DNA from 3 places in the Exiguobacterium sp. QJM3NY_9 genome. Region 1 is predicted to be linked to each of the others. Evidence: riboswitches for the same ligand, from Rfam matches in the RefSeq annotation. Region 1 holds a riboswitch; each other region holds the start of a gene.
What was found. Region 1 has a riboswitch for lysine ahead of AC0VYQ_RS01235 (amino acid permease). Riboswitches for the same ligand answer to the same signal wherever they lie in the genome.

Region 1 (10,726 bases):
CTGTGAACTGACGAATCAACGTCCAAAGACCGTCTGGTGCATACATTAAGAATGGAGCGACGACAAATGAAATCAAGGCAACGATCGTTCCGAAGATTTTACTGACACGAATCAGCTGGCGGTCGGTCGCTTCTTTCGCAAAGACCGGGCGATAAATATCGAGTACGAACAACGTCGCGATACTATTTAAGAGTGAGTTGAATGAACTAAAGACTGCTCCCAGCAAGACGGCCAAGAAAAATCCCATCAATGAGACAGGGAGCAACTCCGTGATTAATTTCGGATAGGCCAAATCTCCACTTGCTAGATTATCTCCATACAAATGGTACGCAATCACACCCGGAATCAACATGAATACCGGGACGAGTAGTTTCAGGAAGCCTGTCATCAAGACACCCTTTTGTCCCTCTTTTAAGTCCTTTGCTCCAAGCACGCGCTGAATCACATATTGATTAAGTGACCAATAGAAGAGATTCGCAAACAAAATTCCTGTAAAAATCGAAAAGAACGGAACGGCATCGGTTGACGACCCAATCGCATTCAATTTTTCAGGGTGTGTCGTTGCGAGACGCTTCATCCCGTCGACCATATTCCCGTCCCCGAGTGCAAAAAAACCAAGAATCGGAACGAGGAAACCGATGATGACAAGGCCGACTCCATTTAATGTATCGGATACGGCGACAGCCCGTAGTCCTCCGAAAATTGCATAGATGGCCCCGATGATCCCGACAACCCAAATGACGAGCCACAGCGACTGCGTATAACTCAATCCAAATAACTCCGGTACGTTAAACAGTTGTAAGACGGCAATCCCGCCGGAGTAAAGCATCGATGGAATCGTCACGCACATGTAGCCAAGTAAGAATAAGAGCACCGTCATCCGCCGGACCGTTTCATCATAGCGCTGACTTAAAAATTCAGGTAACGTCGAAATCCCCATCCCCAAAAACTTAGGCAACAGGTAGATCGCCATGATGATGGCAGCAAACCCTGCCGTGACTTCCCACGCCATGCTCGACATATTCCCCATGAACGACTGACCGTTCAAACCAATCAGTTGTTCTGCCGAAAGGTTGGTCAGAAGCAAGGAACCGGCAATAAAGATTCCGCTTAGTCCACGTCCTGCCAAAAAATATTCGTCAACTCCCTGTTCCTTGCCTCGTGTCATGCGATAGGATACATAAGCAACGAGCGCCATGAAGAACGCGGCCGAACCCAGTGTCAAAATCAATTCATATGTACTCATTTCACACTTCCTCCATCCCGATTGTTTTAGTAGATTTACCGTAAAGAATTTATTCCTTATTTTTACTTTATTGAAACAATATTTTTAAATAAAAATAAAATTATTAAAAAGAAATAATCCGATTACAGATTGACATACTTGCAGGGACATATCATGGAAAGAAACTAAAAAAATCTTTCGGAAAACCACTCGGTTCTTTTATACACAAAAACCCTCTCGCAAGTGAGAGGGTTTTTGTGTGTAGACAAACTATTAAGAAGCGTAAACATGCGATAATGAGAGACAATCCGTCACGATACTACCTAAAAAGCGTCATGTTTCGTTGACTCCTAAGGGAAAAGTGCGTTTTCAACGCACTGTCAGAGGCAGGCAAGACCCTGCTCATTGTCCGTTAGGATCAAGGAGCAACGGCTTGCGCCTCGCCCGAGGAAAGCAACGAAAAAAGACGCTTGATCTCCCGATTCCCGATAACACTTTGCTTATAGTCTGACCTCTCGTAAGCGAGAGGGTCCTTTAGCTTATCCTATTATTTTTTCGGATGTTTCGGAAACTCCATCTCATCATACCGGACAACCGATGTCCGGTGTTTGACTTTATGTCCGAGCCAGAAGACCAAGAATAACGGAATTCCGATATACGTTGCTGCAATCCCAACCCAGTCGATTTGATCAGCGAGGAACGCGGCATAGTTTTGCCCAACGATAACGAGGAAACATAGGCCAAATGCGAATAGCGGACCAAACGGGAACGCCGGTGCAACGTACGGTAAGTCACGTAACGCATGCCCTTGGGCGACGAAACCTTTTCGGAAACGGTAATGACTGATCGCGATCCCGAGCCACGCGATAAATCCTGTCATTCCGGAAGCATTCAGTAACCAAAGATAAACTTGTCCACCGAACATCGACGTCAAGAAACAAAGCGCACCAATCGCCCCTGTCGCGAGTAACGCATTCCGCGGCACACCGTTTTTTGAGACTTTCGCAAATAGTTTCGGTGCATCACCTTGTCGTGCCAGTGTGTAGAGCATCCGGGTTGAAGCATACATCCCGGAGTTCCCGGCAGACAAGACGGACGTCAAGATGACCGCATTCATCAATGCTGCTGCAAACACGAGTCCTGCTTTTTCGAAGACGAGTGTGAACGGACTGACGGCAACATCCGTAATATCATTTGAGACAAGATTTGGACTTGTGTATGGAATCAACATTCCGATGACGAAGATCGCAAATACATAAAATAATAAAATCCGCCAAAACACTTGTTTAACTGCTTTCGGGACATTTTTTTCCGGATCTTCCGACTCGCCTGCTGCGATTCCGACGAGCTCCGTCCCTTGAAAGCTAAAACCTGCGACAAGAATGATACCGATGACAGCTGGAATCCCTCCGACAAACGGTGCATCACCTAAGCCAAAGTTTTTGAAGCCTGCTGGTGGCTCCGAAGTAAAGATACCAAAAATCATCGCGACTCCTACACCAAGAAACACGATGACCGTGACGACTTTAATCATCGCAAACCAGTATTCGGCTTCACCGAATCCTTTGACCGAAAAATAATTTAATCCAATCATTAAAAGTAAAAACAGCGCGCTAAAATAGACGCCCGGAATGTTCGGGAACCAGTAATGCATGACGATTTGTGCTGCGACGAGCTCGACGGCAATCGTGACGGCCCAGTTGTACCAGTAGTTCCATCCTAAGGCGAATCCGAATGAAGGGTCGACGAACTTCGTCCCGTACGTCGAGAACGATCCTGCGACCGGCATATAGGCGGCCATCTCCCCAAGGCTCGTCATCAAGAAGTAGACCATCAATCCGACGATTGTATAAGAAAGTAACGCACCGCCCGGTCCTGCCGCTGCAACAGAGGCACCTGACGCGATGAATAAACCGGTCCCAATCGCTCCGCCAATTGCAATCATCGACATATGCCGGGCTTGAAGCCCTCGTTGTAGCCCTTCTGCTGTGGAATCAAGGGGGTGTTGTTGCTGTTGTAAATTGTTCATGTTTGTCGCTTCTCTCTTTTTATAATTTTTGAGAGGGCGCAAAAAAGCGCCCTCACCTTCCAAGAGGAAGATGAGAACGCAACATATCGATGATGCGTCTCATTCTACCGTCGTGAAAGATAGCTCCCCATAAACCGCAAACGGTTCATGACAGTATTAGACCTGTTTGATCTAATCCCAATCGCTGACTTTCAAAGTAGTCTACGATTTCGGCAATTCTTCCTTTTGAGCTATTTCATCTGCCGCTTGACGACATCCGTAACCCGACTCATAAAAATCGCAACCTCCATCCCACTGGTTGAGTGAGAACTAATTAAGTTGATTTACTAATTCATTACTTCGACATAGTACATAATATGTTTCTTGTTTGTCAATTTATATTTTTGAATCCTAGCGTGTTCATAGTAAAATTCCGATATTTTTAGTACACTAAATGGTAGAAGGTAGTACAGAAAGGATGTTGCTCAGATGGGACAAGAACAACATGACCAATTGACATATCGATTAGAAGAACAAATGCGCGTGATTCTCCGGACGTTGCGCCGTGAGTTGAATCAACTGTTTGAAGGTACTGCCACGCGAAGTGAATTCTTCATCTTACGCAGCTTATCTGAAAACGGCCCCCAGCGTCCGACATTACTCGCGGAACAGTTCGAACTCGCGACAAGTCAGGTCACCGCTTTGACAGATAAACTGTATAAGACCGGTTTTGTGACACGGACACGCTCGACGGAAGATCGTCGTTCAATCGTCCTCGCCTTGACTGACGAGGGAGAGGCCGCTTTTCGGAATCTCGAAGTCGTCCGTCGCACATATCTTCAGGAGCGATTCGGCACTTTATCTGAAGAAGAACTGAACGTGATGATTCATGTATTTGATAAAATCCTTGCGACAATGGATGAAGAAGTCGTCTCATCCAATTAATAAAGTAAGAATTACGAGAAAAACAGGTGTTTTATGCTGTTTTTCTTTTTTTATTCTAAACATTCAGACCTCCTATACCGTTAGTAGAACGAGTATACTCAAAGTATATAATTGGAAGTATACTGCAGGGGGAGTTGGGAGGATTTGTTGTCTATTATGAATAACTTCATCATAAATTTTTGTCTCTTATTCACGACGATCACGCTTTTATTTTTACCTTTTCGAAATCAACCAAGAATTACACCAAAATCAAAGCTTGAATCACGCCTTATTTTAGGTTGTGTAGCTGGTGCAATTGCTGTACTCCTCATGTTCAACAGCATTCAAATTGATATTGCCCGGATTGACTTACGCATCATTCCTGTCGCGATTGCCACATTATTTGGCGGATTGCCTAGTGCCCTCATCACGGGAGTCATGATTATCGGAACGCGTTTTTTAATTACACCTGCTGATCAAATCGAAGGAGCGATTCTCGCTTCCGTCATCATGGTTTTATTCATTTTGACAATTGGCATAGCACGCAGATTTTTACGTAATACATTGCTGACCTTTGAATTAATGATTGGAATCGGTATTCTCTATTCGTTACCAGCCATCTATGCACTGACAAACAGTTGGGAAACGTTTTTCAAAGTATCGGTTACGTACATTTTCTTTAATTTATTAGCCGGACTCGTCACCTATCGCTTATTAGCCGAACTGCGACGACATTTTGAAAATATCCAGTACCAGCAAAAACTTGCGATGACCGACGCCTTGACGGGTCTCGCCAATCGCCGACGTCTGGACGACTCGCTATCACTCGTCGGATCGGATGACGACGGATATTCACTTATCCTGATCGATATCGATTTCTTCAAACACGTTAACGATACATATGGTCACGATGCCGGCGACGATGTGTTGCGACAACTCGGAACGACACTTGCCTCTATCGTTCGTCCGGATGATTTAGTCGGTCGGTACGGCGGAGAAGAATTCTTGATCATTTTACCGAATACATCATTGAAGGATGCGAAGAAAATCTCTGAATTAGCGCGGACGACAGTCGCCCGTAACCTGTTCCCGACTGCAAATGTACCTGATTTGAAGATTACGATTTCGTTAGGAATTGCCCATTCGGGTGGATCCCATACATCACTTGAAGCATTGCAACAAGCGGATAAAGCACTCTATGCTTCAAAAGAGCACGGACGTAACCAAAGTACGATTTATACGAAACAGCTGGAATTCCGTCAAGCGTAATCTAACGTTATATCCGACTAGCACCAAAAGCGCCATTCCCTCACATCGGAATGGCGCTTTTTAGTTCATTTTTTAGACAGTCCCTGGACGTGTCTGAGGAAAACCAATACTTTCAACTGTTCCGAAGACGATCATCTGACTGAGCTGATTTGCCATATACTCGGAGGAATACGGACGATCATTTCGTAACCACGACATCAAGAGCCCGAGTTGACCACCAATGACGTAGTTCAGTAATAAATCCCGATCCACCGGAACAGAGACACTTGTCGTCTCCCGGAAAGCAAGACGGTAGTTTTCTTTTAACGTATCCAAGAAACGTGAGATGAACGTCTTGACTGTTCCTTGGAGCAGCATCGTCCGGTAAAAGCGCTCGTTTTGCTCAATGTGGATGAACAAACGTGCAAAGTAACGACTGACGCGTTCGACTGTCGGAGGCTCGGCCGATTGTTTTCCTGTAATCCGAATCGCTTCTGCGAGCAACGTCATGTGTTCCTCAACGATTTGATCCAGCAAATCGTATTTATCTTTATAGTGCGCATAGAAGGTCGAACGATTGACCTCAGCACCATCCGTCAACATTTTGACGGTGATCGTCGAAAAGGAATGGTGTTCAAGTAAATGAAATAGCTCTGTCGTAATACGTTCACGTGAACGTTTAGGACGCGGATCGCACGACTGATTCATTTAAAATTCAGCTCCTTTTTACGTATTGTATCCGTTAACAAAGACTTTTCCAACATTTTGTCGGAAATTGTTGGTTGTTTGTTTGTTATGCACCCATATAATTAACTGTATTAACTACTCCTCCCCAGAGGAGTCTTTTTTATGAGACCGCACTGGGGCGATCAGCTAGTAACAGAAAGGATGCAACTTACTCATGAACATGAAGAAATTATTAATCATCAATATTTTAACGCTCGTCGTTTTAATTGGTGGTGGCGCAATCGGTTATTATTACTACGATCAAGCAACAAGTTACGTCAAAACAGAAAATGCCAAAATCGACGGTAAGATGATTACAATTGCTAGTCCTGGCGCTGGAAAACTCACTGACTGGACGGCAAAAACAGGACAGACACTCGATAACGGGGCGACACTTGGTCACGTCATGATGGCACAAACTGGTCAAAAACCGGTTGATGCGTCAATCGAAATGCCAGCAAAAGCAACCGTCGTTCAGTCGATGGCGACAGAGAACGGTTTTGTTGGTGCCGGTACGCCGCTCGCTTACGGATTTAACTTAAATGAATTATGGGTCACAGCAAACGTCGAAGAAACAGAAATCGATGAAGTCAAAGTCGGTCAAGCCGTCGATGTCTATGTCGATAGTTATCCCGATACAACACTTTCGGGTGAAGTCGAACAAATCGGGATGACAACAGCAGGCACGTTCTCGATGATGCCGTCATCGAATGGAAACGCAAACTATACAAAAGTCGCGCAAGTGATTCCCGTGAAGGTGTCGCTCTCACAAGAAAAATCACTCGACATTCGCCCTGGTATGAATGTGACCGTCCGCATTCATAAGGATTAAGGAGGGACGCTTATGTCTACGACCTTCCTCTTTGGATACATTGTGTTCATGCTTGTCACGTTCCTTGCAGTCAATTTGATTGCACGCCGGGCACGGCAACCGCGGGTAGCTGGCGCAGGAGGTCCGGCGCTTGATGAAACATTGATTGAAGCAGAAGCGGTTGGCGCGATTCCAGCCGCCCCTGCTCCGCAAGCGCAAGCGACGATTTCAACGGAAAACATCAGTATCCCGAAAGTCATCACTGTCCTGTTAATTGGAATGTTCATCGCGATTTTGAATCAGACATTAATCAACGTCGCTCTTCCTGTCTTGATCAACGACTTCAACGTCACGACGTCGACAGCACAGTGGTTGACGACCGGATTCATGCTCGTCAACGGGATCTTGATTCCAATCAGTGCGTTCCTCATGCGAAGCTATACGTTTCGCCGCTTGTTTCTCGTCTCGATGACGTTGTTCTTCTTCGGATCGATCATTTGTTCGATGGCGATGAACTTCCCGGTCATGATGATTGGACGTGTGGTCCAAGCAGCCGGGGCCGGTGTCTTGATGCCGCTCGGTACGAACGTCTTCATGACATTGTTCCCACCCCATAAACGGGGAGCTGCGATGGGCATGCTCGGGATTGCGATGATTCTTGCACCGGCAATCGGACCAACGATCACAGGATATGTCATTCAAAACTACGATTGGCACGTCATGTTCTATGCAATGGCCTTCTTTGGTCTCTTAACACTTTTACTTGGATTTGCCTGGTTCAAACTCGTCCAACCGTTATCAAAACCAAAGTTCGATGTCCTCGGTGTTGTCTTTAGTACGATCGGGTTTGGTAGTCTCTTATACGGATTCAGTGAAGCCGGAAACGACGGTTGGGACAGCCCTGTCGTCATCAGTACGATCGTCATCGGGTTACTTGGTATTGCCGCCTTCGCTTTGCGTGAGCTTGCGATGGACGACCCGATGCTGAACATCCGTGTCCTAAAAGTACCGGAATTTTCATTCACCCTCTTCATTAACGTCATCGTCACGATGGCCTTGTTCGGCGGGATGTTGCTGCTGCCGATTTACTTGCAGAGCATCCGTGGTTTTTCACCCGTCGACTCAGGTCTCTTATTACTGCCTGGTTCATTGATCATGGGAATCACCGGTCCTTTCGCCGGTCGACTGTTCGACCGGTTCGGCATTCGACCGCTTGCCATCTTCGGTCTGACGTTGATGACGTACGGAACATGGGAATTGACGCAACTTGATTTGAACACGTCTTACTATTCCATCATGGGCATCTATATGCTCCGGTCCTTCGGGATGGCGTTCATCATGATGCCGATTATGACAGCTGGCATGAACGCTCTGCCGATGAAGATGATTCCTCACGGAAACGCGACACAAAATACATTACGCCAAATCGCTGGATCAATCGGGACGGCCATCCTCGTCACGGTCATGACCCGTCAGACGACAGCTCATCTCGCGGACGATGCCAACCAGTTTACGACACTTGACCCAACGCTCTCGCAACACCTTGGTGAGCTCGGACAACAGCTTGGTAGTCCACAAGCCGCATCCGTTAGCTGGTTGACGCAATTGACGAAACAAGCGACGATCAGTGGAATTACAGATGCCTTTTGGGTGGCGACTGTCTTGTCTGCTCTTGCACTCGTATTGTCATTCTTCCTTCATGGAAAAAAAGAACCGAATTTAGATTAACGTGTCTTATCGAGCCAGTTGACGGCACATCGTCAGCTGGCTTTTTAATCGTTCACCTTTGCACTTCTTCTCTAATATCGCTACACTAGGTTCATTGAGTTCATATCAAAAGGAGATGCTTTATGGTTGCCTTCCTTCAATTTTACGCGTTCATTTTCGCCTGTTGCTTCGCGTGGCAGGTCGGACGACCATCTCTTTCCTGGTCGCAAAAAATCTCGCGTGCGTTTTTAACGAGTATCAACAGTCTCTTCGTCTTTTTCCGTGCTTCGGTCTCGATTTTCTTACTCGTCGGTCCGTTAGTGCTTGTCTCGTACTATGTCTTTCCGAACCTCTTACAGTTCGAAGGTGGTCTCGCAATCGTCATCAGCGTGCTCGTGATTGGTCTAATTGATCGGCTCGTCAGCCTCGTCATCTTACCGCTTATCCGCTCGTTTTTCTTGAAGCGTAAACGCATCATGCCGCAGTTGCTTGAAGCAACTTTTTATACGTTGTCCATGACGGTCTTGCTTTACATTAACTTGACGGCTGTTCCGGGTGTCGAACTCGGACTTGCGATCCCGATTTTCTTTGGTTTCACAATTTATTTTGCACATTATTTAATGGCATTACTGCGATTACGCCAAGTCAAAAAGAAACTCGCTACGACAGCAAGCAAAAAACAATAACCACATGAAACGAACGATGACTTCCATTGAATTCTAGTCACCGTTCGTTTTATTTTTCGTATTACCATTGACAATGATAATCGTTATCATTTATATTTTAAGAGTACTTAGGTCAGGAGATGATAGTGATGAATGCACGACAACTCATTTTAGAACGACGTTCGGTTCGTTCCTACACCGATCAACCTGTTCCATCCGAAATGATTGAAGAAATCTTAGAAGCAGCAATTTATGCACCGAATCATAAGTTACGCGAACCATGGCGTTTTGTTCTCGCGATTGGTGAAGGACAAGTCCGGTATGTCGAACAATTGATGGAGCTCCTTGAAGCACGTGGTCAATTCGATCAAAAAACGGATGAGCAACGCCTATCATTTAAAGAAAAAATAAGTGAAGTCCCGGTGTTCTTGACGGTCCTTTATCACGTTCAAGGAACAGACGATCAACAGACAGAAGATTTACTTGCGACTGCTGCGATGATTCAAAACATCCAACTGCTTGCATCAGAACTTGGTTTAGGAAGCTGCTGGAAAAGCGGGAAACATTGGTTTACAGACGAATATGCGACACTCGTCGGTGCCCATGATGAAGAACGTGTCGCCGGTGTCATCCAACTCGGTTGGCCTGCGATGATTCCACCACTAAAAAAACGGACACCTGCCCGCGAAAAGTTAACGCACTTTTAAGGAGTGCGCATCCTGCGAGCTACCCCTGCTCGCGCCAATCAAGCCCCATTTATACAGTCATAAGCGATTATTTTGCAACTTCCTCCCCAAACGAAGTTGATCAAATAATCGCTTTTTCTTCTGCACGTTTCCCTCATTCCTGTCAGGAAACCAATCAAAAAAACACGGATGATTCTCACTTTTTTTTAAAAGCAGAATCGTCCGGGTTTCTCTATATACTGTGTGATGTCCTTCAAGATGATCGTATTTACACGATTGTCGTTTTTTCAGGTGACACTGCAGGCGACTGCACATGATCTAACAGATGATCCACGATGCGTTTTGTCGCTTGCCCATCTTGATACGTGAAGAATTGACGGGCGAATTCCTCAATCTTCTCTGATTCGAACTGCCCTTGTTTCACCCAAGCGATGACTTCGTTGAACGAGGAAACAATCGGCCCCGGGACAAACGATTCATACGGGAAGTAAAAATCACGTTCTTCCTTATAGGATGTCAAATCATTCACGAGGAAGATGATTGGTTTTTTGAGTAAAGCGAACTCAAAGATGACGGACGAATAATCCGTGACCAAAATGTCTGAAATCTGCATCAAATCATTGATATCCGGATAATTCGTCATATCGATGATTTGGTCCGAAAATTCAGCCGGGACGACAGGACGATTAAGCACGAACGGATGCATCCGTAACAATAAAATATACT
Region 2 (10,726 bases), 320 kb from region 1:
CAATGACCGGAACACGACCTGCCGTGACACGGACTGCTGTCTCAAGTAACGTTTCGAACTCTTCGCTCGAAAGCGTCGATCCTTCACCTGTCGTCCCGGCGACGACGAGCGCTTGGATATTGGCTGCAAGTTGCTGTTCAATCAACTGTTCAAAAACGACTAAGTCGAGTTCACCTGCTGAATTGAACGGTGTCGCGAGTGCTGTTCCTGCTCCTTTGAACATGTTAAATTCCTCCTTAGTATGATTAAGAATGGATGCCGTTTTCTAAAGCATGACGCGCGACCTGGACTGCATTTGACGCCGCGCCTTTTCGAATGTTATCCGCGACACACCACAGATGGAATGTGTTCGCGAGCGTTTGATCTTGACGAATCCGCCCGACGTACACTTCGTCCGTCCCGCTTGCATCAAGCGGCATCGGGTACTGATTTCGCGAAACATCATCAACCAGTACGACGCCTGGCGCGTCAGCAAGTGCTGTGCGAATCGCTTCGACCGTCGTCTCGTTTGAAAACGTCACGTTGATTGCAACTGAATGCGAATTTGTGACGGGAACACGGACACACGTCGCACTGACCGGTAAGTTCGGTTGGCTAAAAATCTTCCGTGTCTCGTCAATCATTTTTTGCTCTTCTTTCGTGTACCCGTCTTCTAAGAAGACATCGATATGCGGCAAGATATTATCATGAATCGGGTGCGGATAGTTGACCGGTTCTTCACCGCGGCTGCCTCGTGCTAAATCCTCGATTCCTTTTTGACCGGAACCGGAGACTGCTTGATACGTCGTATACGTGATTCGTTCAAAACCTAAGTGTTTGAGTGGTGCCAGGGCAACGACGGATTGAATCGTCGAGCAGTTCGGATTAGCGATCAGTCGGTCGGTGCTGCTGACCGCTTCCGGATTGACTTCTGGTACGACGAGCGGAATCGTCTCTTGCATCCGGAAAGCACTTGAATTATCGACGACAAGTGTTCCGTGTTCTGCCAGCAAGGGGGCATACTGTTCACTGATTGCTCCACCGGCTGCGAATAATGCGACGTCGATCCCGTGATGGATGATGTCTTCCGATAAAGCTGTAATCGTTACGTCCGTTCCATTAAACGAAACGACTTTTCCTGCTGATCGTTCTGAAGCATACGCCGACAGTTGACCGACTGGAAAATCGAGTTCCTTCAAGACTTGTAACATCTTTTGTCCGACGGCGCCTGTCGCACCGATGACTGCTACGTGGTACATGTTCATTCCTCCTTACAGGCTAAACGCGTTCGCGATCGCCGCGACCGTTCGTTCGATATCTGCTTGTGCGATTGTATACGAGATACTGATTTCTGATGTCGTGACTTGATAAAACGTGATGTTCTCGGCACGGAACGTCGCAAATAATTTTGATGCGACGCCCGTTGCGTCACGCATTCCGATTCCGACGACCGATAACTTGGCATGCTCGTTATGACGATCGACTTTAACGGTCGGAAAACGATCGATGATATCTTTCAGTGCCTCTTCGAGAAACTCTTCTTCATCGAGTGGACAAGAGAACGAGAGGAACACGTCACTATCAAAGGTCGTTTGACTGATCATGTCGATATTGACATGGCGATTCGATAACAATTCAAAAATGTCGGCGACTGCTGAATTGGTTTGTGGAACGTGTTTGATTGAAACCGTCAAAACATTTTTCGTTACACTGACGCTCGTGACTGCTTTTTGTTCCATCGTTTCTGTTGCCTCCATGATCCAAGTCCCTCTTTCCGATTCAAGTGTTTTCCCAACAAAGATATGCACGCCGTATTTTTTCCCGAGTTCGACGCTGCGCATCTCCATGACCTTCGACCCCAGTGCACTCATTTCCATCATTTCATCATATGAAATTTGTGGAATCGGCTGTGCCGCTTGATGAATCCGCGGATCCGCCGTATAGACACCGTCGACATCCGTATAGATTTCACAGCGCTTATCAAGGACGGCCGCTAAGGCGACAGCCGTTGTGTCTGATCCACCACGACCGAGTGTCGTAACATCCCCGAGCTCGTTGACACCTTGGAATCCGGCGACGATGACGACATCATAGGTTTCGAGTTTCTTTCGTAACAAGTCCCCGTCAATTTGTTTAATCTTACTTTTCGTATGAACCCCCATCGTGCTGATTCCTGCCTGCGCACCTGTTTGTGATAAAGCTTTTACTCCGACGGAATTTAAGGCGATGCTGAGTAACGAAATCGTTTGTTCTTCGCCGATCGCGAGCAATCGATCGAGTTCACGTCGTTCAGGACGATCCGTGATTGCTTGCGCTTGTGCGATGAGCGAGTCTGTCATCTTCCCCATCGCAGAGACGACGACCACTAATTTTTCACCTTGTTCTGTCCGATTTTTTAAATAATTCGCAATTGACTGAATCTGTTCGACAGTCGCGACCGAGCTACCACCAAATTTAAGTACAGTTGTCACAATCCTATCTCCTTTGTCCCGAAACAGAAAAAAACGACGGGCCGGTAGGAGCGTTCCTACGGCCCGTCGTTATCACGATCGGACAAACGAAGACAAAGTCTTTCGTTCTTTTACGTAAGATAGCGCTCCGAAACATCGGTTTCGGCAGTACAACGGATCTTAACCGTTGTACCAGCAAATGAGAAGAAGCATCTTTCTCATTCACTTCGGCGGATTTCCCCTTTCACATCACTCAGCATGCTCGCTTCAATAAATGATGTTACTGATGTCATCCGCGCCTCTATCTGTCGGTTGTTAGTTACAGTTATAGCAAACATTTTTTGTTAAATCCAGTCATTTGCTAAAATTTTTTCATTTTTCCGTTAATCCGCGAGTTTTTTCTTCGCTTGATCGAGTTGTACAGAAACAGCAGCAAAACCTGTCCCGCCGTAACTTCCTCTTCTTGCCACTGCTTGCACCGGGTCGAGGAGCGGATAAACATCTTCCGCGATGACGGAGTGGAACGTTTGATACGTTTCAAGCGTTAAATCTTTTAAGAAGCAATTCGTCTGAACACAATGGAGGACCGCTTTTCCGACGATTTCATGCGCTTCCCGGAAAGGAACACCTTTTGTGACGAGATAATCTGCTAGTTCCGTCGCATTCGAGAAGTCTTGCATTGTCGCCTTCTTGAGCGCTTCTGTCTTAAACGTTGCTGATTCGAGCATTCCCGTAAAGATTTGAACGGATTGTAAAACGGTATCTGCCGTATCGAAGACACCTTCTTTATCTTCTTGCATGTCTTTATTGTAAGCGAGCGGTAATGCTTTCATCGTCGTCAGGAACCCCATCAGGTTTCCATAGACACGCCCTGTTTTTCCGCGAATCAATTCAGCGAAGTCCGGGTTTTTCTTTTGTGGCATCATGCTCGAACCCGTTGAAAATGCATCTGACAATTCGATGAATGAAAATTCTTGCGACGCCCAGATGATGATTTCTTCACAAAAGCGTGAGAGGTGCATCATGACCGTCGAAGCAATCCCGAGGTATTCAATGACGAAGTCACGGTCCGATACAGCATCGAGGCTGTTCGGATAGACGTGCTCAAATCCGAGCAGTTCCGCTGACTTGAAACGGTCAATCGGGAATGTCGTCCCGGCGAGTGCCCCAGCACCGAGCGGCGAAATCCGAATCCGTTTCAAATTATCTGTCAGACGATCTACGTCACGGTCGAACATCCAAAAATACGCGAGTAGATGGTGTGCAAGTGAAATCGGTTGTGCCCGCTGTAAGTGGGTATACCCCGGCATGACGGTTTCGATGTGTACATCCGCCTGTTCCGTAATCACCGTCTGCAAGTTGCGTAGGCTTTCGATTAAATCAACCACATGTTGTTCCATCCATAAATGTAAATCCGTCGCAACCTGGTCATTCCGACTTCTCGCTGTATGCAATTTGCCTGCGACCGGTCCGATTTGTTCCGTCAGCAACCGTTCGAGATTCATGTGGATGTCTTCGTCAGCAAGCGAATAGACATGTGTTCCAATCGAAGCTTGTAACGTCTTGAGACCCGCTTCGATTTTTTTCCATTCCGTCTCTTCTAGGATACCTTGTTGATACAACATATTGGCATGGGCGAGACTTCCTTCTAAATCAACTGCCGCAAGCTTTTGGTCGAATGAAATCGATGCCCCAAACGCTTCAGCCTGAGCGGAAGCCCCTTCTGTAAACCGTCCGCCCCAAAGTTTCGTCATTTTGTCACGCCTTCCTGCCGATGAACACTTGCGTGTGTCGCAATCGCAAGACCGTGCAATTTAATGAATCCTTTCGCTGCTTCATGATCGAACGCATCTTCTTTCGTATACGTCGCAAGCTTCTCGTCATAAAGTGACACCGGTGACTGACGTCCTGTGACCGTCGCATTCCCTTTGTAGAGTTTGACCCGTACTTCGCCCGTGACGTCTTGTTGCGTCGCTTTTAAGAATGCTTTTAGACCTTTCGTTAACGGCGCATGGAACAAACCGTTGTAGATTGTTTCTGCATATTGTTGACTTAAAATCGGTTTGAAGTGAGCGACGTCTTTCGTCAATGTGATGGTCTCGAGTGCGGCATGGGCTTTTAGCAAGACCGTTGCTCCCGGGCATTCATACACTTCCCGCGATTTGATCCCGACGAGACGGTTCTCGACGTGGTCAATCCGTCCGACACCATGTGCCCCAGCGATGATGTTGAGTTCTGTAATCAACTTCGCCAGTGGATAGACTGTTCCGTTGATTGAAGTCGGAACACCCGCTTCAAAACCGATAATGACTTCTTCTGCTTGATCCGGTGCTTCTTCCGGTGCGACCGTCAGTGCATAAGCATCTTGCGGCGGTTCTGTCCAAGGGTTTTCAAGGACACCACATTCGTTACTCCGTCCCCAAAGGTTCATATCGATTGAATATGGGCTGTCGAGATTGATTGGAATCGGGACATTGTTGTCTTTTGCATAAGCGATTTCCTCTTCACGTGACCATTTCCATTCCCGTACAGGGGCGATGACTTCCAGTGAAGGATCGAGTGCTGCGACCGAAACTTCAAACCGGACTTGGTCATTTCCTTTTCCCGTACAACCATGTGCAACGGCCGTTGCGCCATGTTGATGCGCAACTTCGACGAGCTTTTCAGCAATCAGCGGGCGAGACAGTGCCGAAATCAGTGGATACGCGCCTTCGTAGTGGGCACCGTATTGAAGTGCTGGTAAGACGAATTCATTTGCGAATTCTTCTTTGACATCAAGAACAATCGATTCGACGGCTCCGACGAGCAACGCTTTTTCCTTGATGACAGTCAAATCTTTTCCTTCGCCGACGTCCATACATAAAGCGACGACATCATATTCCTTACTCAACCATTTGATTGCCACCGATGTATCAAGTCCCCCAGAATACGCTAAAATTAATTTTTGTTTCGTCATTATTAATTCCTCCCTGATTTCGAATTCATCTGTCTGTATAAAAATTCATTATGAATTATATATATACATAGACTTTCAAAAAAAGAAACCCTTTTTGCAGGATTTCTTTAAAATTTCTCAATTAAATTTTCTTTTCCATCGTTCGGTGTGGGATGCCGGCATCATCAAATTCGTCGGACATGATGTTGTATCCTAAGCCTTGATAAAAAGGAATCGCTTGAACTTGAGCACCAAGCGTCAAGATGCTCCGACCCTCTCGTCTCGCCACACGTTCCATTGCTCGCATCAGCTCACCGCCGTAGCCTTTCCCACGTGTCGCAGCTAGCGTCGCAACACGTTCGACCTTCATCCGTTGATCGTCGTAGGGACGTGTCCGCCCTGTCGCGACAGGGCGATTTTGTTCGTCAAGGACAAGCAAGTGAATCGCTGTTTCGTCATGGGTATCATATTCAAGATTACGAGGAACCCCTTGTTCTTCGACGAAGACCCGTTCGCGAATCATTCGGACTGCTTGGTGCTGCTCTGCTGTTTTTACTTGAATCACTGTCATGTTACTTGTTCCTCCTTCAATCGTTCTATGTAAGCAACTGCATCCTCATGCGTGTTGAACATCGCCTGTGCGACGTGTTCGCTACCACCACCACGTCCATTGAACGTCTTCAAATGGACTTTGGCAAATTTCCCGAGGTGGACCGGACTTGATCCTTGCATCAATAATTTTTTAGCTGATTCGTTCCAAATGAGTCCGAGACGTCCTGCTTCCGCAATCGCTTTGACTAGTTTTTCAGAGAATGGCAATGCCTCTTCAGCATGGTTTACGAAAATCCAATCCTCCGTCGACGCCAGTAGTTTATTGAGTTCCGTGCGGACATGTGCGGCTTGAACTGTTTCAATCATCCGATTCAAGCGAACGACATCTTGTTTTAATTCTTCGACGGCTTGCGGCAGCTGCTCTTTTTTAGCCGATAACAATTGAGCGGCTTCACGCAAGGCACGTCTTTCCTTCGTTAACAACTCAAATGCGCGCCCTTTCGCGACGTACATCAGTCGAATATTCCCCCGAATCCGCTCCTGCCCTGTCAAGACAATCAATTCTAAATCAGCTGTCGATTCGAGGTGTGTTCCTCCACAGGCGCTATAGTCCAGTTCACCGATTTGGACGACACGAATCTTTCCTGTCACTTGGGGTGTTTTACGTAAAGGCAGTGCGAGTGCCGCTGCCTCGTCGTACTCGTTCGCCGTAATCGGTAACGCCGATGTAATGACGTGACGCAATCTTTTTTCAAGACGCGCTTGCAAGGCATCATTCCATTCACCTGCTTCAATATCTAGTGTCGATTCTTCAGAGCCCGTCCGAAAACTTAATGTCTTGATATTGAACTCGTCCTGCAAAATCGCTGAGATTACGTGTTGCGCCGTATGTTGTGCCGCATGATCCGTCCGAACGGCGTCATCGATGACGCCCGTGACAGTACCTTCGATTTTTTGATCAACTTGATGCCACACGATACCGGCTTTAAGTTGAACGTCACGAACCTTCAAATCGTTTAATGTCCCTCGATCCGCCGGCTGTCCGCCACTCTCCGGATAAAAATAACTTTCTTCTAAAGCAACCCAGTATCCGTGTTCTTCTTTAACATTCGTCACGCGTGTCACGAACTTTCGGACCGCAGGATAAATTTGCTCCAGTCGCATGTCTACCCCACCTTTCTCAATCTATTCATTTGCTATTATGCCATATTTCGCCTAGTATCGTTTGTCGACTTGTCCATTTCCTAGTACACTAGATGAAAGACTATCGACCGCGAAGGGACGAAATGCCGTGATTCAGCACATCAATAAAAATTCACCACTCCCCATCTACTATCAAATTGAAGCTGCATTAAAACAACAAATCGAAGGCGGGGTGTTGCAACCCGGCGATTTAATTCCTTCTGAACGCGAATTTGCTGAAGCCCATCAAATTAGCCGGATGACCGTCCGCCAAGCCATCACGAATCTTGTCAACGCCGGCTATTTGATTCGTCAAAAAGGACGCGGCACATTCGTTGCGAATAAAAAAATCGTCATGCAATTATCTGGACTGACAAGCTTTTCGGAAGAAATGGAACATTTAGGGCTCGAACCTGCAAGCGAATTGTTGTCGTATCAGATGATTGCTGCCGAAATGACGATTGCCAATAAACTCGGAATTCGTGAAGGCGCGACCGTGTATGAATTGAAACGACTCCGGATCGCTGATGAACAAGCGCTTGCGCTCGAGACCGTCTATATTCCGGAACAGTTGTTACCTGGATTGAATCAGGATGTTGCGACGGCGTCACTCTATGCTTTTGCTGAAGCAAGCGGACTCAACCTCGGTCGTGCAAGCCAGACGTTCGAATCACGCCTCGCGACAAAAGAAGAAGCGCAACATCTCGGACTGACGACAGCTGCGCCCGTCTTGTCGGTTGAACAATTGACTTTCCTCGCGACGGATCAACCGTTCGAGTATGTCATTTCTGCTTATCGGGGCGATCGCTATACGTTTACTGTTGAAATGGAACGCCGCCGCTAATGTTTAATATCACAAAAAGACCCTGCCGCAAAAGCCGGCAGGGTCTTTCAGCGTGTAGACAAAGTGATATCTGAAAATAAAAGTGTCTTTTTTCGTTGCTTTCCTGGGGCGAGGCGCAAGCCGTTACTCCTTGGTCCTCACGGCCAACGAGCAGGGTCTTGCCTGCCTCTGCAGTGCGTTAAAAACGCACTTTTTCCCGTAGGAGTCAACGAAACATGACGCTTTTTAGGTAATAGCGTGACGAAAAGCCGGGCATGAAGACGGTTTAGAGCGCCACGATTCGTCTCGAATCGCTTAGAACCGCGAAAAGCAATCGGTCGCGACCCTGCAGCTTTGCTGTAGCGGCGCGGAAGATTGCCGCTTTGAAGACGAGGCGAGACAGGGAAGCGCGAACTGTTGCTTCTCGATATCACATTTTTACGTTTCATAAGAGTTTGCCTACAGTCTAAAAGACCCTGCCGCAAAAGCCGGCAGGGTCTTTTAAATCGTGCTCGAGAATCAAACTTACACTTATTGAATCGTCGAATCGGTTTCTGTCGTTTGGTCCGTTTCCGTCGGTAACTCTGTTTCATCTTTAATCGGCGCAACTTCTTGCCCTTGCATGGCTTGCGCTAAATTATTTTTGACGAGTTCTAACTGATTCGGATCCAGATGATACTCCCATTTCCCACTGATTCCGATATAGCCTTCTCCAGCAAGCTGGTACTCCGTCGTATTTTGTAAAGCTGTCGTGAAGTCCGCGAGACGCGTGTAGTCATTTGGACCGAGATTTGTCTCAACATTGTCTCCGACCGCGTTCAAAATATCACGGTATGCACCGAGTGAGCGGAAGCTTGCGGCTTCTTTTGCAACGGCTTGGATGACTTGCATTTGCTTTTGTCCACGACCGATGTCACCGAGTGGATCATCATGTCGGTTACGAACATAAGCGAGTGCTTGTTCTCCCGTCAGGTGCTGCATCCCTTTTTCCACGGTAATCGTATCTGCTTTACGTGCAGAATCTTGTTCTTTAAATGCATAACGGACGTCAAGATCGACACCGTTTAATGCATCGATCAATTGAACGAATCCTTGGAAATTTACTTTGACGACATGATCAATTTGAATCCCAAGAAGATTCTCCGTTGTCTCACGCGCTAACTTAATCCCGTTGTATGAGTTCGATTGATCCATCGAACCAAAATAATGCGCGTGGGTAATCTTATCTTGTTCGACCCCTGTTTTTCCATAAGGTACATCATAGTTCGAGTAGTCGATGTTGACGAGTGAATCACGCGGAATACTCGTTAAAACGAGTTGCTCCGACTCTTTATTCAAGATACCGACAATCATGACGTCAGAACGTGCCGGTTCATTCCGATCTTTACTTGCTTTTGTTTCATCGGTTCCTAAAATCAAGAAGGATTCGGACGGGACATCATCATATTTCGAACTCACTTTTGAGCCGGGGATTGTAATCTGTGTTTTTGCTAAAGTTTCTTGTGTTTTTATAAAAACCGCTCCAGCATAACCAGAACCAATCACTGTTAGAAGTAATAAAAGTGCTGCTATCACTTTTATGAACATCTTACCAGCGCTCGGTTGCCTCTTTCTTGCTGATCTCGTTTGCATGTTCAAGCCCTCATTTTCACGTAAATTTTCTGTAAAGTGCGCTAATCTCCATTATCCCTACATTTACTGAAATGTCAATTTACGATTCGATTAAACTATGACGCTTGCAACACCATGCACTAAAGACATCGTATCTCCTAGCGAAAAAAGAGGTCCGGGAAACCGCATAGCGGAATCACGTACCTCCTGTAGTCAATCATTTTATAAAATTCGTATAGGCTGCGCGTCCAGTACGTTTCGCTTCTTCAGACAATAAGGCGGCAGCTTCCTCGTCCAGGACAATCATCACGTCAGCATGACGTTGGAGAATCGTCGCCGGACAATCGGTCGTCGCCGGACTTTCCATCATATCGCGCACGGCTTCTGCTTTTCTGGCACTAGAGGCTACGAGCAAGATTTTTTTCGCTTCCATGATTGTACCGAGCCCCATCGTGATTGCATGTGACGGAACATCTTCTAACTTTTCGAAGAACCGCTGATTCGCTTCACGCGTCGATTCTGTCAACTTCGTTACGTGGGTCGTCGCGTCAAACGAGGTCCCGGGTTCGTTGAAGGCAATATGTCCGTTCGAACCGATTCCAAGCAATTGAAGATCGACACCAAGCTTACGAACCAGGTGTTCGTAACGTTCACTTTCTGCATGGGCATCTTCCGTGTCTCCGAATGGAAGATATGATGTCTTGAAGGCAACTGCATTAAACAGATGTTCCTTCATGAACGTGTGATAACTTTGCGGATGCGTCGGGCTAAGTCCGACATATTCATCAAGATTGACCGTCGTTACGTGCGAACAGTCTAATGTATCTTGACACCACTCTTCATAAACGCCGACAGGCGAACTCCCTGTCGCCAGCCCAATCGTCAACCCTTCCTCTTGCCGTTGAATTTCATTTTTGAGAAGTTGATACGTGACTTGTGCCAATTCTTCAGCCTTTTCGACAATCATCCATTTCATAAAAATAGACCCCCTTCATTTTTTAAATGTATGGACTGCTCCACGATGAATCGTCCGCTCGACAAATAATGATTCATCTAACACAACGAAATCAGCATCTTTACCAATCTCGAGCACCCCTTTTTTCGTCAGACCAAATTCTTCTGCCTGATTGATTGAAGTCATCCGTACCGCTTCTTCAAGGGAACACCCTGTAAAGGCAATAATATTCCGGAGCG
Region 3 (10,726 bases), 290 kb from region 1:
TGGTTTTCCGTTCCCTAAAAAAACGACTTGTTCCACTTCGATGACAGGATCGGTTTCGAGATTTCCAAGATATTTTTGATCCCATTCATTCGGTTTATCTGCACGGATCATTTTGTGCGAGCTCGTAATCGTATAACCAAGTTCTTCTTGAATATAGCGGTAAATCGATTGATCGAGAATCGCCTTCGTTAAACCTGTAATCAAGGAGGAAGGCATAAATGTATGCTCAATCACGTAAGCCTCTCCTTCGACGTAGCGGACACGTCTAATTTCATAGACCGGATCCGTTTGCTCAATCATCAAATGTCGTGCGACTTCCTTCTCCGGAAAGCGCACCTCAAATTGAAGTACTTCGCTTTTAACAGCCCGTTCCCCAAGCAATTTGGTCAATCCTTGCGATTCTTTGTTCAGAACGTTAATACGTCCTTGTGAAAAATTCGATGGTAAAATAAACGTCCCTTGTCCCCGTTGTCGGTAAATAATTCCTTCTAAGACGAGAATCTCAAGTGCTCTCTTCATCGTCATCCGGCTGACTTCGAATTCTTCTGCTAAGTTGATTTCGTCCGGCATCGCCTGATCGACATCATATCCCCCATTTAGGATTCGTTTGCGAAGTTCATCAGCAATTTTCTCATATTTCGGTTGTTTCTTTATAGACATGACTTCACCCCATGTATAGACATATAAAAATAATATAACAAAAAAAGATGATCAGGACTAGACATCCTAATCATCTTTTCAATTATTTCGTAAATCCTTGCTCTTCAATCAATTGTTTGAACCAATGGCCGCTTTTCTTGACCGTTCGTTTTTGGGTCGCGAGATCGAGTCCGACAAAACCGTAACGGTTTTTATAGGCATTGCTCCAAGACCAGTTATCCATGAACGTCCATAAGTGATAACCTTTGACGTTTGATCCTTCCTCCAGCGCACGATGCATCCATTGCAAGTGAGAGGCGATGAAATCGATGCGATAATCGTCCTGAACACTGCCGTCCTCGTCCCGGTAACGTTCCTCCCCTTCTACACCCATTCCATTTTCAGAAACAAAACACTTGATGTTCCCGTAATTCTCTCGCAGGTTCGTCAAAATATCGTAAATTCCCTTTTCGTAGATTTCCCAGCCACGATATGGATTCATTTTTCTTCCCGGCATCTCGTAATAATCGAACAGATGCTCCGGCATGAAAGGTGCATCTGGATGCGGAAGGTGCTCTTTTACTTTGATGCGTCGTGGTTGATAGTAATTAATTCCGAGTAAATCAACGGTATTTTTCGCGATGAGTTCCAGGTCACCTTGAACGACCTCGGGCAAAGCACCTTGTTGTTCCAATAAATCGACCAATTCGGCCGGGAACGTTCCGAGTACGGAAGGATCCAAGAAGGAACGATTGAACAATACATCGGCTACTTGGGCCGCTTTCACATCCCCAGCATTTTGGCTTCGAGGATAAGATGGCGTTAAATTCAAGATGATGCCAATTTCACCCGTCTGCTCTGTTTCTTTATAGGCCTGTATTGCAAGTGCACTCGATAAAATCGAATGATAGGCCACTTGAACGGCACGCTTGAAATCAACAACGTTCGGGTAATGGAAGTCGTATAAATAGCCACCTTCTACCGGGACGATCGGCTCATTATGCGTAAACCATTTATTGACACGATCTCCGAATAGTGAAAAGCACTTTTTAGCATATTCTGTATAGGCGGTGACGACGGCACGACTTTCCCAGCCACCGATGTTTTGCAGTGCAAGCGGCATATCAAAGTGATATAGATTTACGAACGGTTCGATGTCCGCTGCAATCAATTCGTCAATCACACGATTATAGAAATCAATGGCAATCGGATTCATTTCCCCCTGCCCCTCAGGAAAAAGACGTGACCAGGAAATCGAGATTCGAAACGAGTTGTGTCCGAGTTCTTTCATCAACGCAATATCTTCTTCATAACGATAATAAAAATCAGAGGCTACCGTTGCATTTACACCATCAAAAAAGCGATTCGGTTCTTGTTCGTACCAATGATCCCAAATGTTCGGTCCTTTTCCACCATCAAATGCTGCACCTTCCGTTTGTGTCGCTGAAGCTGCTGTTCCCCACCAAAAATCTGCAGGGAACGTATACTTTTGTTCTTTTGCCGTCGTAACTTCCGTTTGATTCATCTCATCCACGTCCTATCTCTATTTTTGAATTCAACCTACATGTTGATTTTCATCTCCGGCAACATTCGCTTCTTCTCGTTCTTTTTTCATATTCAAGCGGTCAATGAAGACTAGGAAAGGGAACCACACTGCCATGATAATGGCGAAGTTGACGAGTTGTAACAATCCGCCCGCCAGTGAATTCGTTGCCATCATGCCACTGATAAACATCGGCACCGTCCAAGGCACAGCAACTCCTGTTGGCGGCGGAACGATTCCTGTCGACATCGCAAAATAAGTAACGGTTACGGTAATCAACGGTGCAAAAATCCAGGGAATCATGATGAGAGGATTCATGACGATCGGTAATCCGAAAATGATTGGTTCATTGACGTTAAAGATTCCGGGTCCGATTGACAACTTACCGATTTGCTTCAACTGTTTTGAGCGCATGAAGAGGAGGATTGCGACGACGACAGCCAGTGTCGAACCGGAACCACCAATTCCAACTGTATAAATTTCAATGAATTGTTTACTGATGATATTCGGGAGTTCTCCATTCGCCGTATAGGCGTTTAAGTTTTCAAGTGACAAAGTGTTCCAGATCGGATCCATGACCGAATTGACGATAACTTGACCATGCAGGCCGAAGAACCAAAACAATTGAACAAAAAAGATGGCGATTAATGTCGGAACTAAACCGTTCCCAAGATTCACGAGTGGTTTTTGAACTAAATTAAAGATTAAATCGTGGAGATTCGTGTCTAAAAGCGAGGTGATAGCGATGTTAATGCCAAGGAAAATGGAAAGTGTCAAAAGTGCAGGCACAAGAGCTGAAAATGATTTAGCCACAGCAGTCGGCACACCAGCCGGCATTTTAATCGTCCAGTTTTTTTGAACGACAAATCGATAAATTTCTCCTGCTAAGAACCCTGTCATCATTGCAAGGAACATGCCTTTTGCACCGAGACGGTCAAGTGGAATGACATTTCCGACAGGATCAGCAACATTTTCGACTGCTACAAAGAAAGGTGTTAAAAGTAAAAAAGAAACAAGGGCGATTACACCACCAAAAACAGCTTCTACATCATAGCTTTTCGAGAGATAATATCCGATACCGAAGACGACGAATAGTGACATGATTCCCATCGTCGCCGAAGGGGCGTTTCCTAATGAAGTTTTAAAAGCATCCAATACTCCAGGCGACATAAATTTATCTAAGAATGGTAAATTCGCAATAACAACGATTAATGAACCGAACATCGTAATCGGAAAAGCGAGCATGAACGCGTCACGTAACGTCTGAAGATAGCGGCTATTGTTTAAATATGCCGCAATCGGCATCAGGAAACGACTCAACAAATCGAACCACTTACTATTACCAGCCATTTCAATCCCTCCTCTTATTTTTGAGAAAACTTATGTTCCATCATTTCAACTAATCCTGACGTCAAATCAAGCATCGTTTGTGTCGACATCAAATGATCTTCTGCATGCAAAAGCAGTAAAGACAATGTCGTCGGCTCACCGCTCGCTTCTTTTTGGACTTGACCGAAATGAATCTGGTGCGCTTCTTGCAACTGTTCTCGGGCATCTGTTAATAACCGCTCAAATGCCTCAAATGATTCTTCCTTGTACACTTCGATTGCTTCACGAATCGTACTTCGCGCATTTCCACTATGCAAAATCATCATGAACGCTACTTGTTCCATCGTCTGTTCATTTGTTTTCATTTCTTCACCCCATCAACTTAACGGCTTGTTCATAGGCCGCTTTTCCGTCGGCCATTCCGTACGCCATCATATCGATGACTTCGACTGGTTTATCTGTCGCTTGTTGAAATTTTGATAATAAAAAGCGCATTTGTGGACCAATCAATACAACATCTGCTCCATCCATTTCTTTTAAAGCTTGGTCTTGACCGACTGCCCAAATTGTCGCCTCTTCACCAAGTGATTGGGCATGTTCCTGCATCTTAGTGACGAGAATACTCGTCGACATTCCTGAACTACACGCCAACATGATTTTTTTCATTTCAACCATTCCTTCCGCGTTTTGGAATCGCTTACAACTTTGATTATACGGATTTTAACATCCATGTCTATACTTGATTTTTATTTTGTTTATTTTTATTTTTAAAAAGTGTAGTGTTGTAATCGAAAACAACTTGGAGGAGGAACAATCATGGAAGAACTGATTTGTTTTGAGCCGATTTTACAGGAGCGGATATGGGGTGGATGTAAGCTTGGTGCATATGGATTTGATACGTTAGGCAAACAAAACATCGGTGAAGCTTGGACCTTGGCTGATCACCAAAACGGGCAAACCAAGGTGAATGCCGGACGTTTTTCCGGTGATGCACTACGGGATTTATGGTCAAATCACCCTGAAATCTTTGGGGTGGACACAACGGAAGCTTTTCCTTTACTCATTAAGTGGATTGACGCTGCGGATGATTTGTCCGTTCAAGTCCATCCTGACGATCATGATGCCTGTCGCCTAGAAGGACAGCCTTACGGGAAAAACGAATGCTGGTATATCGTCGATTGTCCGGCAGACGCCACCATTATTTATGGGCATGACTTCAAAACAAAAGCTGATTTGTTGCACGCTGTCCGTGAAGACGATTTAACTTCCGGCTTAATTGATTTGCCTGTTTCACCCGGCGATTTTTTTTACGTTCCAGCAGGTACTGTTCATGCTTTAACCGAAGGGTGTCTTGTCATCGAAATCCAGCAGAACTCTGATACCACGTACCGGTTGTACGATTACGATCGAATTGACCATTCGACCAACAAACCGCGTCAACTCCACCTTAAAGAAGCACTCGAAGTCATTCAATTTCCTCATTTCCAGTACGAGGAGCCTTATGTACCGACCTCTTTTTGTTCAAGACTACTGACAACCAACGCCTATTTTTTTGTCGAGGAATGGGCCATCCATGACATGATTACGATTGCACCACGAACTTCCTTCCAAGTCATCACTATCATCAGTGGCACGCTGATCATCAACCAATTGCGTTATACCACCGGAGACACGGTTCTGATTCCGGCAAAAGTAACTTGTACCGTTTCTGGAAAGGGGAAACTTCTATTGACTGGTCCAAATCCAACACCGAAACAACGACTTCACATCGGAATTGATCTTGGTGGGACTCACACGCGTGTTGCCGCAATCAATCAGCACCATGTCGTAAAACAATATCGATTTTTGACAGAGGCGGCTGCTGGCCCGGACTATACAATTAATCATTTAAGACAAGCCATCCAAAAGCTACTTGAAGAATTTGAAGTCGAACGAATTGGTATCGCAGCGCCTGGTCCGCTTGATGTAGCAACGGGTCGGCTATTGTCACCTCCGAACCTGCCGGGTTGGGACGATGTACATTTGGTTCGCCCGTTAGAAGAGTTCTTCAACATCCCGGTTTCCCTTGAAAATGATGCAAATGCCGCCGCGCTCGGCGAAGCATTGTTCGGGGCAGGCCAAGACTATGCATCCATCTATTACATGACAGTCAGTACAGGAATCGGTGGCGGATATGTCTATCAAAAGACGTTGATTCGAGGCGCACACGGATACGCTGGTGAAATCGGAAATACGATCATCGATGCTTCTGGACCGGAACACCCTGTCTTGAACAAAGGCTCACTCGAAGGATTAGCAAGCGGTACGGCTCTTCAGACACGGGCTGATTTGTTGAACGAGCGGTCTGTCGCAACACTTCTTCGCAATCCACTGGAAAGACTTCGCTTCGTTAACCATTTAGCAACAGGCATCGCGAACATCATTCATACACTTGATCCGGAAGCTGTCATCATCGGCGGCGGTGTTACGGCTTCCGCCGATTTATTTTGGGAGGAGCTCTTACAAGCCGTCAATGCCCGTCTCTACCCGACGTTACGTCAAAAAACAATCATCCGCTTAGCTGCATTGGAAGGAAATGCCGGTGTCATCGGTGCTGCCCATTTAAATCGGATGAACGCCGAATAACTTCATTGTTCCTTTTGAACAGACTTTACTACTTTTTTTAAAAACAGACTTGAAACTTTTTTCTGAAATATGATAAGGTTTTCTTATTAAAAGAATATGACTATTCTATCGATGAGGTAGAGGCGCGGTCTTAATGAGTATTTGATCTGAGGATGACAACGAGGACGATCAAGGAAAGGTAATGCTGCCGAAGTATCGTCAAGTGTCTGACTTGGTGGTACTGGTCGAATTGGGAAATACCCGTTCGATTGCCATACGTGTTTTGTATGGAGCGCTCCAATTCGGCTAAGAAAGACGCATCCAGCAAGGGTGTCGGCTTTGTTGCCGGTGCCCTTGCTTTTTTGTATGCAATGGGTCTCATCTTCTAAAAAAAGAGGAGGAACCACACAATGGTCAATTATTCAGATTCAATCGTTGCGCTCATTCCAGCTGTCATTGCAATCGCACTTGCAATCGTGACGCGCAAAGTCGTTATTTCACTTGGTGTCGGTATTTTGATTGGTGCTTTATTGCTGCATAGCTTTAATCCAATCGATACGGTCGTCTATCTCGGCAAAAACATCTTTAGTCTATTTTGGGCGGATGGGGCGTTAAATGAATGGAACGTCTTATTACTCATCTTCTTACTATTACTCGGTGTTCTATCGACGCTTATCCAAACATCGGGCGGTGCACATGCCTTCGGTGAATGGGCAACAACACACGTCAAGACAGCGCGCGGCGCTCGCCTCGCAGCATTTGGTTTAGGTATTTTAATCTTCATCGATGATTACTTCAACAGTCTTGCTGTCGGGAATGTCAGTCGTCCGTTAACGGACCGTCGTGGCGTCTCGCGTGCAAAACTTGCTTATATTATTGACTCGACGGCTGCTCCAGTCTGTGTCATCAGCCCGCTTTCAAGTTGGGGAGCGTTCATCATCTCGATCATCGCTGGTATCTTAACGACACATTCGATTACGGAGTATTCCGCATTCAGTGCTTTCATGATGATCGTGCCACTCAACTTCTATGCGATTTTCGCTCTATTGCTGACGCTTTACATCGCGTACACAGGGATTGCGGTCGGACCGATGCGGACGCATGAACTTCGTGCATTAAAAGGTGAACTTTTCGACGCAAGTAAAGGAACACCGATGGGGATGGCAGAGGAAGTCAAAGAACACGAAGGTGGAAAAGTACGTGACCTCGTCGTTCCGATTATCGTTCTCGTCATTGCAACGGTTTCCGCATTACTCTTTACCGGTGCTCAGGCACTCGCTGCTGACAATCGTGCATTTACGTTGATTGGTGCATTTGAAGCGACAGACGTAACACGTTCACTCGTTGCTGGTGTCGTCATCAGTTTAGTCGTTGCTTTCCTGATGTTGATTGGTCGGAAAATCCCGGCGCGCGAATACGGACACAGCATCTGGGCTGGGATGAAATCCATGTGGCCTGCTGTCGTCATCTTATTATTCGCTTGGACAATCATCGCTGTTATCGGTGACATGAAAACAGGTGAGTACTTAGCAAGCTTCGTCAGTAAGTCGATTTCTGCTTCGTACCTCCCCTTCTTATTGTTCTTGATTGCAAGCTTAATGGCATTCTCGACAGGTACAAGTTGGGGAACATTCGGTATCATGCTGCCGATCGGTGCTGACCTCATCATGGCGGTCGAACCGAATCTCTTACTTCCGACGCTCGCTGCCGTTCTTGCCGGATCCGTCTTCGGAGACCACTGTTCACCAATTTCCGATACGACGATTCTCAGTTCGACAGGTGCCGGTTCGCATCATATCGATCACGTCACGACACAACTTCCGTATGCGTTGGTTGGTGCAGCGACATCGGCAGTCGGCTACCTTGTGCTCGGTTTAACCGATTCATCAATCATCGGCTTCATCGGTGCACTTATCGCCTTCTTACTCGCACTCGTCGTCCTGAATGTCGTCTCGAAACGTGGCAAAGTACCAACTGAACTTCGCGCTGAATAATAAAAAAGTAACGCTCAGCTTAGCCGAGACGAGAAAAAAAGAAGGGATTGCCATCTACGATGATGTGCAATCCCTTTTTTAAGTTGTAGACAACATGGTATGAAGAAATAAAAAGCGTCTTTTTTTCGTTGCTTTCCTCGGGCGAGGCGCAAGCCGTTGCTCCTTAATCCTCACGGACAACGAGCAGGGTCTTGCCTGCCTCTGAAAGTGCGTTAAAAACGCACTTTTCCCCGTAGGAGTCAACGAAACGTGATGCTTTTTAGGTAATACCGTGAGAGAAATCCAGGAAAGCACGAACGAATTGCAATTCGATATCGCATGTTCACGCTTCATAAGAGTTTGTCTACACGCTGAAGCGATCATTCTTACACCATCAAGGCACACACTTCATTTGCAAACGCAACTGGATCTTCGATTGGCAAGCCTTCCATGAGCAACGCTTGTTGGTACATTAATTTCGTATAGCGTTCAAATTTCGGACGGTCTTTTTTAAAGGCCGTTTCAATGGCTTCGAAGACGTCATGTGACGTGTTCAACTCTAAAATTTTCACGGCTGAAACATCTTGGTTGTTCGGCATCGACTTAAGAATTTTCTCCATTTCAATCGAAACGGCACCATCCGTCGCGAAGCAGACCGGATGTGATTTTAAGCGTGACGAAGCTTTGACTTCTTTGACTTGCCCAGCGAGCACTTCCTGCATTGCTGTAAACATCTCGACTTGTGTTTCGGTCGTTTCTGCTTGATCCGCTTGCTCGATTCCAAGATCACTGCTCGTAACCGATTTAAATTCTTTTCCTTCATAGTTGAGCAACATTTGAATCGCGAACTCATCGATTTCTTCCGTAAAGTACAGAATGTCGAACCCTTTGTCTTTGACAAGCTCCGACTGCGGCAACTTATCTAAACGGTCCGTACTTTCCCCTGAAGCATAGTAGATGTATTTTTGATCTTCCGGCATCGCCGCGACGTATTCAGCGAGCGTGACCAGCTTCTTCTCTTTTGCCGAGTGGAACAGGACAAGATCTTTGACCGTCTCTTTATGCATGCCGTAATCATTGTAAATTCCAAACTTCAATTGACGACCAAAGGCTTGATAAAAGGCTTCATACTTCTCGCGATCGTCGCGAAGCAATCCTTCAAGTTGCGTCTTAATCTTACTTTGAATGTTTTTCGCAATCAATTTGAGTTGGCGGTCGTGCTGCAACAACTCACGTGAAATATTGAGTGACAAGTCTTCCGAGTCGACCATCCCTTTGACGAAGCTAAAGTGGTCCGGCAAGAGGTCACTGCATTTTTCCATGATCAAGACGCCGTTCGCATACAGTTCAAGACCTTTCTCGAACTCTTTTGAATAGTAGTCGAAGGACGGTTGCTCCGGAATGAATAAAATCGATTGATAACGGACGGCACCATCTGCACTGATATGGATGTGCTTGACTGGTGTATCAAATCCATATCGTTTTTCTTGATAGAAGTTCGTGTAATCCTCGTCCGTCAACTCCCGTTTATTTTTCCGCCAAATCGGCACCATGCTGTTGATGGTCTTAACGACCTTCACTTCTTCCATCTCGTCCGATCCTTCGACCGGTTGACGTTCCGTCTCTTCCATCTCAATCGGATAGCGGATGAAGTCGGAATATTTTTTGACGATCGTCCGCAAACGATGTGTATCTAAATACTCATCATAGTTCTCATCTTCTTCGTTCGCTTTGATGTGCAGCGTGATTTCCGTCCCGACCGTAGCTTTTTCGACTTCTTCAATCGTATAACCGTCGACACCGTGCGACTCCCACTTGTACGCCGTTTCACTACCGAATGGTTTCGTGATGACCGTGACGACGTCCGCGACCATGAAGGCCGAATAAAAGCCGACACCGAACTGTCCGATGATGTCGTGTCCGTCTTGCGCGGCATTCTCCGCCTTAAAGGCAAGTGACCCGCTCTTCGCGATTGTTCCGAGATTCGCTTCGAGCTCCTCTTTCGTCATCCCGATTCCCGTATCACGAATGATGAGCTGACGTGTCGTTTGGTTCGGTTCAATCGTAATCTTATAGGCATCCTTTTCGAACGTCAGTGTCTCGTCCGTCAATGCTTTGTAATAAATCTTGTCTATCGCGTCACTAGCGTTCGAAATCAACTCACGTAAAAAGATTTCCTTATGTGTGTAGATGGAATGAATCATCATTTCGAGTAAACGTTTCGACTCTGCCTTGAACTGTTTCGTTTCCATTTCCGATACCCCCCTAGTTCTTTTTAGCACTCTAACTACAAGAGTGCTAATACATATCTATTATCACGGATTGGAAAAATAGTGTCAATCCCCTTCTTCGAGTCGTTTTCGGACATACTTTCCGATGTTTCGTAAGTGCGCGGTCGATCCATACGTGCCATGACTGACACCATGGCAATCCGGGCGATTCCCGAGCCCGATGAACTGTTCACTCGGCTTAAAATGAAGACCGATGATTGGAACGGAAAATTGTTCCGAATACCCGAGTTCGACGACGGCATCCGGGTACCCCGGGACCGGCTCGGGTGCTTGCCATGTAGCCGTCGGATCGATTGTCCGGTAACGTTCCGTATGTTCCCGTCCGAGAAGAATAATGCCGCGTAATC

Region 2: linked by a shared signal. The riboswitch ahead of AC0VYQ_RS02665 (aspartate kinase) and the one ahead of AC0VYQ_RS01235 (amino acid permease) in region 1 are both predicted to bind lysine.
Region 3: linked by a shared signal. The riboswitch ahead of AC0VYQ_RS15175 (Na+/H+ antiporter NhaC family protein) and the one ahead of AC0VYQ_RS01235 (amino acid permease) in region 1 are both predicted to bind lysine.

The regions. Positions count from the first base shown of each region.
Region 1 covers NZ_CM149679.1:210,856-221,581, reverse strand. The annotation lists gene AC0VYQ_RS01240 (solute:sodium symporter family transporter) at 1-1,246, opposite strand, end outside; gene AC0VYQ_RS01235 (amino acid permease) at 1,773-3,254, opposite strand; lysine riboswitch at 3,367-3,551, opposite strand; gene AC0VYQ_RS01230 (MarR family winged helix-turn-helix transcriptional regulator) at 3,723-4,178, shown strand; gene AC0VYQ_RS01225 (diguanylate cyclase domain-containing protein) at 4,335-5,426, shown strand; gene AC0VYQ_RS01220 (TetR/AcrR family transcriptional regulator) at 5,499-6,113, opposite strand; gene AC0VYQ_RS01215 (HlyD family secretion protein) at 6,307-6,963, shown strand; gene AC0VYQ_RS01210 (DHA2 family efflux MFS transporter permease subunit) at 6,976-8,670, shown strand; gene AC0VYQ_RS01205 (hypothetical protein) at 8,793-9,335, shown strand; gene AC0VYQ_RS01200 (nitroreductase family protein) at 9,464-10,021, shown strand; gene AC0VYQ_RS01195 (CDP-glycerol glycerophosphotransferase family protein) at 10,269-10,726, opposite strand, start outside.
Region 2 covers NZ_CM149679.1:532,066-542,791, reverse strand. The annotation lists gene dapA (4-hydroxy-tetrahydrodipicolinate synthase) at 1-223, opposite strand, end outside; gene AC0VYQ_RS02670 (aspartate-semialdehyde dehydrogenase) at 246-1,238, opposite strand; gene AC0VYQ_RS02665 (aspartate kinase) at 1,251-2,450, opposite strand; lysine riboswitch at 2,563-2,741, opposite strand; gene argH (argininosuccinate lyase) at 2,813-4,183, opposite strand; gene AC0VYQ_RS02655 (argininosuccinate synthase) at 4,180-5,385, opposite strand; gene AC0VYQ_RS02650 (GNAT family N-acetyltransferase) at 5,507-5,935, opposite strand; gene AC0VYQ_RS02645 (alanine--tRNA ligase-related protein) at 5,932-7,080, opposite strand; gene phnF (phosphonate metabolism transcriptional regulator PhnF) at 7,208-7,942, shown strand; gene AC0VYQ_RS02635 (LCP family protein) at 8,453-9,553, opposite strand; gene nagB (glucosamine-6-phosphate deaminase) at 9,750-10,508, opposite strand; gene nagA (N-acetylglucosamine-6-phosphate deacetylase) at 10,524-10,726, opposite strand, start outside.
Region 3 covers NZ_CM149679.1:2,972,437-2,983,162, forward strand. The annotation lists gene AC0VYQ_RS15145 (GntR family transcriptional regulator) at 1-660, opposite strand, end outside; gene AC0VYQ_RS15150 (glycoside hydrolase family 1 protein) at 743-2,164, opposite strand; gene celB (PTS cellobiose transporter subunit IIC) at 2,195-3,532, opposite strand; gene AC0VYQ_RS15160 (PTS sugar transporter subunit IIA) at 3,547-3,876, opposite strand; gene AC0VYQ_RS15165 (PTS sugar transporter subunit IIB) at 3,881-4,177, opposite strand; gene manA (mannose-6-phosphate isomerase, class I) at 4,328-6,136, shown strand; lysine riboswitch at 6,246-6,421, shown strand; gene AC0VYQ_RS15175 (Na+/H+ antiporter NhaC family protein) at 6,526-8,109, shown strand; gene htpG (molecular chaperone HtpG) at 8,475-10,340, opposite strand; gene AC0VYQ_RS15185 (hypothetical protein) at 10,425-10,726, opposite strand, start outside.